2 regions of the Kitasatospora sp. NPDC085464 genome follow, and region 2 is predicted to be linked to the other one. Evidence: riboswitches for the same ligand, from Rfam matches in the RefSeq annotation. Region 2 holds a riboswitch; the other holds the start of a gene.
What was found. Region 2 has a riboswitch for cobalamin ahead of ACIGG8_RS08560 (prenyltransferase/squalene oxidase repeat-containing protein). Riboswitches for the same ligand answer to the same signal wherever they lie in the genome.
Positions count from the first base shown of each region.

Region 1: another riboswitch for cobalamin. It lies ahead of ACIGG8_RS00485 (FecCD family ABC transporter permease); the one in region 2 lies ahead of ACIGG8_RS08560 (prenyltransferase/squalene oxidase repeat-containing protein).

Region 1 covers NZ_JBITTM010000001.1:110,775-114,293, forward strand. The annotation lists gene ACIGG8_RS00470 (CGNR zinc finger domain-containing protein) at 1-312, shown strand, start outside; gene sodX (nickel-type superoxide dismutase maturation protease) at 316-678, opposite strand; gene sodN (superoxide dismutase, Ni) at 936-1,331, shown strand; cobalamin riboswitch at 1,414-1,539, shown strand; gene ACIGG8_RS00485 (FecCD family ABC transporter permease) at 1,675-2,757, shown strand; gene ACIGG8_RS00490 (ABC transporter ATP-binding protein) at 2,856-3,519, shown strand, end outside.
Region 2 covers NZ_JBITTM010000007.1:214,040-217,558, forward strand. The annotation lists gene ACIGG8_RS08555 (hypothetical protein) at 1-974, opposite strand, end outside; cobalamin riboswitch at 1,172-1,248, opposite strand; cobalamin riboswitch at 1,340-1,471, shown strand; gene ACIGG8_RS08560 (prenyltransferase/squalene oxidase repeat-containing protein) at 1,581-3,519, shown strand, end outside.

The sequences.
Region 1 (3,519 bases), on a different contig from region 2:
ATCTCCGGGCACGACTACCTGGACGACGCCGGACGGCCCCGCTGGCACCTGCACCTGGCCGACAACTCGCCGACCGCCACCGCGCACTTCAGCGCGGTCGCCTGCATGGGCCTGGCCGTCCACCTGACCGAGCTGGGCGGCGACCGGCTGGGCATCTGCCAGGCCGCGCCCTGCCGCAACGCCTACCTGGACACCTCGACCAACCGCTCCCGCCGCTACTGCTCGGACCGCTGTGCGACCCGGGCCAACGTCGCCGCCTACCGGGCCCGCAAGCGCCAGGAGGCGGAGGCCGCGCTGGGCGGCGGGCAGTAGGCGCTAGACGTCCTCCACCCAGGCGCCGAGGCGGCGGGCCAGGCCCGGCACCCGGGCCAGCCGCGGGGCGAGCAGCAGCCGCTCCAGCCGGCGGCCCGGCGCCAGCCAGGACGGGCGCGGGCTCAGCCGCAGCAGCACCCGGCCGAGCACCAGCTCGTCCGGGACCGCGCCGTAGCTGCGGCTGTCGCTGTCCACCGGACGGTTGTCGGAGAGCAGCCACCACCCGCCGGGCCGGCGCCCGGCGGCCCGCTTCACCACCAGCAGGTCCTGCTGGAAGGGGTGGCGGAAGAGCACCACCGCGCCCGGCCGGATCGGCGCGCCGTAGCGGACCAGCAGCCGGTCGCCCTCGCGCAGGGTCGGGACCATCGACGGACCCGCCACGTCGACGACCCCGAACGGCAACACGCCGCCCCCGGTCCGGCCCTCCGGTTCCGCGCTCCGTGCCACGACTCCTCCTCCCGCACGCCCGCCCCCAGTCTGCCGTACGGACCGTCACCTGTTCGGTGTCCGGATTACCCCGGTTCCGGGTCCGCCTTTTGCCCTAGGCCCACCGCCCGATCGCGAAACCACGAGGGCGGAAGGGTAATCTCGGGCGCGGGAAGACGATCTAAGGAAGGACTCCCATGTTCTCTCGTCTGTTTGCACCGCGTGCCACCGCTCACGCCCACTGTGACCTGCCCTGTGGCGTGTACGACCCGGCGCAGGCCCGGATCGAGGCCGAGTCGGTCAAGGCCACCCAGGAGAAGTACCAGGCCAACGAGGACCCGCACTTCCGTGCCCGCGCCATCATCATCAAGGAGCAGCGCGCCGAGGCCGTCAAGCACCACATCTCGGTGCTGTGGAGCGACTACTTCAAGGCCCCGCACTTCGAGAAGTACCCGCAGCTGCACCAGCTGATCAACGACACCCTGAAGGCCGCCTCGGCCACCAAGGCGTCCACCGACCCGGCCACCGGCCAGGCCCTGCTGGACCTGATCGCCGAGGTCGACAAGATCTTCTGGGAGACCAAGCAGGCCTGAGCCTGACGCGTCGCCACCCGACCGCCCCCGTCCGCACCGCCGGACGGGGGCGGTCGTGCGTTCACACTCGGCCCGACCCCGGTAAGGGTTGCCTACCCTGAGTGCCTGTTATGCTGCCAGGGCGTCCGAGGGGGAAGTCCGGTGAGAATCCGGCCCTGACCCGCAACGGTGAGCACGGCCCGCACCCGCGGTGCGGCCGCGCCAGCCCGATCGCCCTCGGCCGTTGGACTCCCGACGACTCGCCGTGGACTGCGAGGGGACGGCGCCCGGGCACGCCCCCGGCCGGCGCCCACCCCGGCGCACCCGCGGCCCGAGGCAAGGCGCATCCGTGACCCGCGCACCCATGACCCGCGCATCCGTGACCCGCGTAGCCGGCGGCCCGTCCGTCCACCGGACACCCGTGGTCCCGCTCACCGTCGGCCTCGGCGCCGCCCTGCTGCTGTCGCTGGTCTGCGGGGTCGCGCTGGGCTCCTCCGGGATCGGGCTCCCGCACGTACTGCGGCTGCTGGGCGCCGGACTGACGGGCGGTCGGCTGGAGGCCGACGAGGCGGCCGCGTACGCCATCGTCTGGGAGATCCGGCTGCCGCGCACCGTCCTGGCCGCCGTGGTCGGCTCCGGGCTGGCCGCCACCGGGGTCGCCGTCCAGGCGCTGGTGCGCAACGCCCTCGCCGACCCCTTCGTCCTCGGCATCTCCTCGGGCGCGGCCGTCGGCGCCAACGCCGTCCTGCTGTTCGGCGCCTTCGCCACGCTCGGGGTGTGGGCGATCTCCGCCTCCGCCTTCGGCTCCGCACTGCTCGCGATGACGCTGGTCTACCTCGCCGCCCGCACCGCGTACGGGCTCACGCCGCTGCGGCTGGTGCTCACCGGCACCGCCCTCTCCTACGGCTTCGCCGCCGCCACCACCCTGATGGTCTTCGTCGCCGACCGCGGCGACGCCGCCCGGAGCGCCATGATGTGGCTGCTCGGCAGCCTCGGCGGCGCCACCTGGGGCTCGGTGCCGATCGCCGCCTGCACCGTCCTGGCCGGCCTCGCCCACCTCGGCTGCGCCGCCGGACGGCTGGACGCGCTCGCCATGGGCGACGAGACCTCCGCCTCGCTCGGTGTGGACCCGGACCGGATGCGCCGCGAACTGTTCGTGGTGACCGCCGCCGTCACCGGCACGGTGGTCGCGGTCAGCGGCGCGATCGGCTTCGTCGGGCTGCTGGTGCCGCACGTGGCCCGGATGCTGGTCGGCGCCGGGCACCGCCGGGTGCTGCTGGTCGCCCCGCTCGTCGGGGCGCTGCTGCTGGTCTGGGTGGACATCGCCTCCCGCACCCTGCTGGCACCCGCCGAACTGCCCGTCGGGGTGTTCACCGCCGTGCTCGGCGTGCCCGCCTTCCTGCTGATGATGCGTCGGCGCGGCCACGCCTTCGGAGGCCGACGGTGACCGACGCCATCCGTACGACCGGCCCGGCCGCCCCGGCCGGCTCGACCGCCCGGCCCGACCGGGCGAAGGCCCAGGACCTCGACGTCGACACCGTCTCGGTGGAGTCGGCCGGCACCCGGATCGTCCACGAGGTGAGCCTGGCGGCCGCCCCCGGGCAGGTGGTCGGCCTGGTCGGACCGAACGGCAGCGGCAAGTCGACCCTGCTGCGCTGCGTCTACCGGGTGCTGAAGCCCACCGGCGGGGCCGTCCGGCTCGACGGCGACGACCTGCACGCGCTCTCCGCGCGGGAGACGGCCCGGCGGGTGGCCGCGCTGACCCAGGAGCACTCCGCCGAGTTCGACTTCACGGTGGCCGAGGTGGTCGCCATGGGCCGGCTGCCGCACCGGCGCGGCCTCGGCGCCCCGACCCACGCGGACCGGGAGCGCTGCGCCGGCGCCCTGGCGAAGGTCCGGGCCGGGCACCTCGCCGAACGGGGCTTCCTGAGCCTGTCCGGAGGCGAGAAGCAGCGAGTGCTGTTCGCCCGCGCGCTGGTCCAGGAGCCGCGCCTGCTGGTGCTCGACGAACCCACCAACCACCTCGACGTCGCCCACCAGTTGGAGGTCCTGGCGCTGGCCCGCGAGGCCGGCCCGACGGTGCTCGTCGCGCTGCACGACCTCAACCTGGCGGCGAGCCACTGCGACCTGCTGTACGTCCTGCGGGCCGGCCGGATCGTGGCCTCCGGACCGCCCGCCGAGGTGCTCCGGCCCGCCCTGCTGGCCGAGG
Region 2 (3,519 bases):
GCGCGCAGGCCGTCGACGGAGGCGTAGGGGGACGGGGAGGTGTCGGTGGGCAGGTACTTGAAGCCGCCGCCGGGCTTGAACTGCTGGGCGATGAGGAAGTCGAGCGGGGTCTTGCCGGTGCCGCTGGTGAAGTCGGTGCCCTGGGGGTTGATGCCGCAGGCGTTGAGGCCGGACACGGCCCAGCCGTTGGAGTCGGTGTTCACTCCGAACATGGCGCTGAAGGCCCCGGAGGAGGCCAGCTTGCCCTTGAGGAAGTTCTTGGCCACCACGATCGCCGGGTCGGTGTTGGGGACGCCCGCCGCGCACAGCGAGGCCATGGCGGCGCCGGTCATGTCGATGTCGCTGCCCTGGGTGAGCGCGGTCGGGTCGCCAGCCGCTTTGCTGTAGTTCCAGCCGCCGTCGTTGTGCTGGTTGGCGCGCACCGCGGTGACGGAGGCGTTCAGCAGGGCCTGCGGGGCGCGCTGGGTGCCCGTCTGGGTCTTCGCGCCCGCGAGGGCGAGCAGGCCGAAGACGGTGCCGTTGAAGTTGGCGGACGGACCGTAGTAGCCGGGCTCGGCGGTCTGCCAGTAGGCGACCGCGTCGGCGATCAGGTTGCGGCCGGGGCCGACGCGGGCGGGGTCGATCCCGGCGGCGTAGGAGTTGAGGATGGCGCGCTCGTAGTCGGTGACCACCGGCGAGCCGCCGGGCCAGCCGGCGGCGGCGAGCTGGTTCCGGTACACGAGACGGGCGTTCTTGCTCGGGTCGCCGCCGGGGGTCACGTCCGCGGCGGCGGTGCCGGCGGCCGCCAGCGCGCTGAAGGCCCACTCGTTGGAGAGGCCTCCGCCGGTGACGTAGCTGCCGTCGGCGGCCTGGAGGGACTTCAGGTACGTCACGCCGGTGCTCTTGGAGGTGGCTATCTGCGTGGGGCTGGCCGTCGCGTGGGCGGGAACGGCGGACAGCAGCAGGGCTCCGGCCGTCAGGGCGACGGTGGCCACGGAGGCGGCACGGGCCGGGGCGGTCGGCTTCGGGGTAGTGCGCTTCGGGGCGAGGAGGGGCACGGGACAGGCTCCTTGGGGTGGCGGGCGCCGACCCTGCCCCGGAAGTCCCGGCGTCCGTTCGGGGGCGCGCGACAGCCGGAACGGTCGCCGCCCGGATCGCGTGGGCCGGCATTCGCCGTGGTGCACGGTCGGGCGGGCATTCGGGCTCGGAACGGCGCAGCCGCCGCCCCACACCGCTGCGCGTCAGCCCCGGAGTCGCACCGGGTTCCCCCACTCGGCCACGGCGGACGCTACCGCACGCGCGGACCGACTGACGAGGTGCTGTGACCTACCTGACGACCTGTTGACTCCGAATCGAGCACCGTGGTCTGATGAATCGGTTTTTCGCCCTCGGCATTCAGGGGAAGCCGGTCCAACTCCGGCGCTGACCCGCAACCGTAGACCCACCGCCCGGTGGGTGAGCCGGACTGCCTGGACCGGGGGTCTGTTCACACAGCACTTGCGTCGTCGCGGACTACGACGCAGCTCATGACGGCCCCGTGTCTCCGGGAACAGCCGTCGGCTGCGCCGTGGCCTCCTGCGTCGACCGACCAGGGAGTCGTCGTGAGGGTCAGCAGCAGTCGCACACGTCACAGAAACCGGGACCTCGCGTCCCTGCTGGTCGCCGGCACCGTCGCGGCCGCCGCCTGCGGCACGGTCCTGCTCTGCCGGCCCGGCATCGCCGCCGCCGACCCGATCGAGCAGTGCACCGCGACCACGGGCGCGATCGTCGCCGTGGACTTCACCCACTGGGGCGGTGGAGTCGTCCGGGGCTGCGACGCCCACCCCACGACCGGGATGAACCTGCTGCACAACGCCGGATTCACCACGGCCGGCACCGAGCACGACGGGCCCGCCTTCATCTGCCGGCTCGGCACCGGAACCTTCAACGGCGGCGTCCAGTACCCGACGCCCGCCGAGGAACCCTGCGTCAACACCCCGCAGGCCACCGCCTACTGGTCGTACTGGATCGCCGCACCCGGCCAACAGACCTGGTCCTACAGCCAGTTCGGTGCGGGCACCCAGCAGCCCAAGCCCGGCGAGGTCGAGGCCTGGGTCTACGGCGGCACCGACATCGGCGGCACCAGCGGAGCACCGAGCTTCACCCCCGACTCCGTACGGGCCAAGAACGGCAGCCCCTCACCCTCCACGCCGCCCTCACCCTCCGCGACCCCGACCCCGACCGCCACTCCGACCGGGCCCTCCGCCACCGGTGACCCGGCCGCGGCCGCCGCCTGGCTGGCCGGTCAACTCGTCGGCGGCGACCACATGGAGAACTGGGCCACCGAAGGGCCGGACTACCCCCGCACCGCGCTCACCGCCGTCGCCCTCGCCGCCGCGGGCACCCAGGACCCGGCGCTGCGCAAGGTGGTCGCCTTCCTCGCCGCCCACACCGACGCCTTCCTGTACCCCGACGGCCCCACCGCCCAGCCCGACACCAGGGCCGCCGCGCTGCTGGCCCTCGTCGCCGAGAGCACCGGCCGCGACCCGCGCACCTTCGGCGGACGCGACCTGATCGCCGCGCTTACCGACCACGTCTGCACGGCGTCCGGGGAGAACGGGAAGTGCACCGCCGCCGGGGACTTCCTCGGCGCGGCCTCCCCCTGGGTCCAGTCGCTCGGCGTCATCGCGCTCCAGCGGGCCGGGGTCACGCCGCCCGCCCCGGCGCTCGCCCGGTTCACCGCCCTGCAGTGCGCCGACGGCGGGATGGCCGGATCGATGATCGCCGCTGGTGACCACTGCGAGTCCGACCCGCTCACCACCGCCGTGGCCGCTCTCGCGCTGCGCACGGCCCCCGGATACGAGGCTGCGGCGAAGAAGGCGGCCGACCAACTCGCGGCGAGCCAGCAGCCGGACGGATCGCTCGTCCCGTACGCCGGAGCCCCCGGAGACACCCTCAGCACCGCGAGCGCCGCCCAGGTGTTCCGGGCCACCGGCCAGGGCGCCCGGCGGGCCGCGGCCACGGCGTGGCTCGCCGCCCGGCAGGGCAAGGACGGCGGTTTCGGACCCGACGCCTCCACCACCGACCCCGACGCCGCCGCCACCGAGCAGGCCCTCCTGGCCCTGACCGGCACCGACCTCACCAGCGTCCGGCACAACCCGAACGGCGCCACCACGACGCCGACCCCGCCCGCCGGTCGGAAGCCCGACGCCGCCAAGGGCAGCGCCTACCTCACCGATCCCGCCCGGCTGATCGACGGCCACTACTACGAGGGCTTCCCGGCCTTCGCCGACTTCGGCCTCACCATCGACGGCGCCTACGCCCTCGCCGCCACCGGCACCGACGACGCCGCGCTGCGCAGGATCGTCGACTTCCTGGACCAGCAGGGCAAGGACGCGAGCGACCGCACCGTCAACGACTGGACGGGCATCGGCACCGAGTACGCCGGCGGCGGCTCCGTCGGCAAGGAAGCGCTGCTCGCCGAGATCGTCGGCCGCGACCCGCGCGCCTTCGGCGGCCACGACCTGATCGCCGCCCTCGCCGCCCTGGTGTGCACCAAGG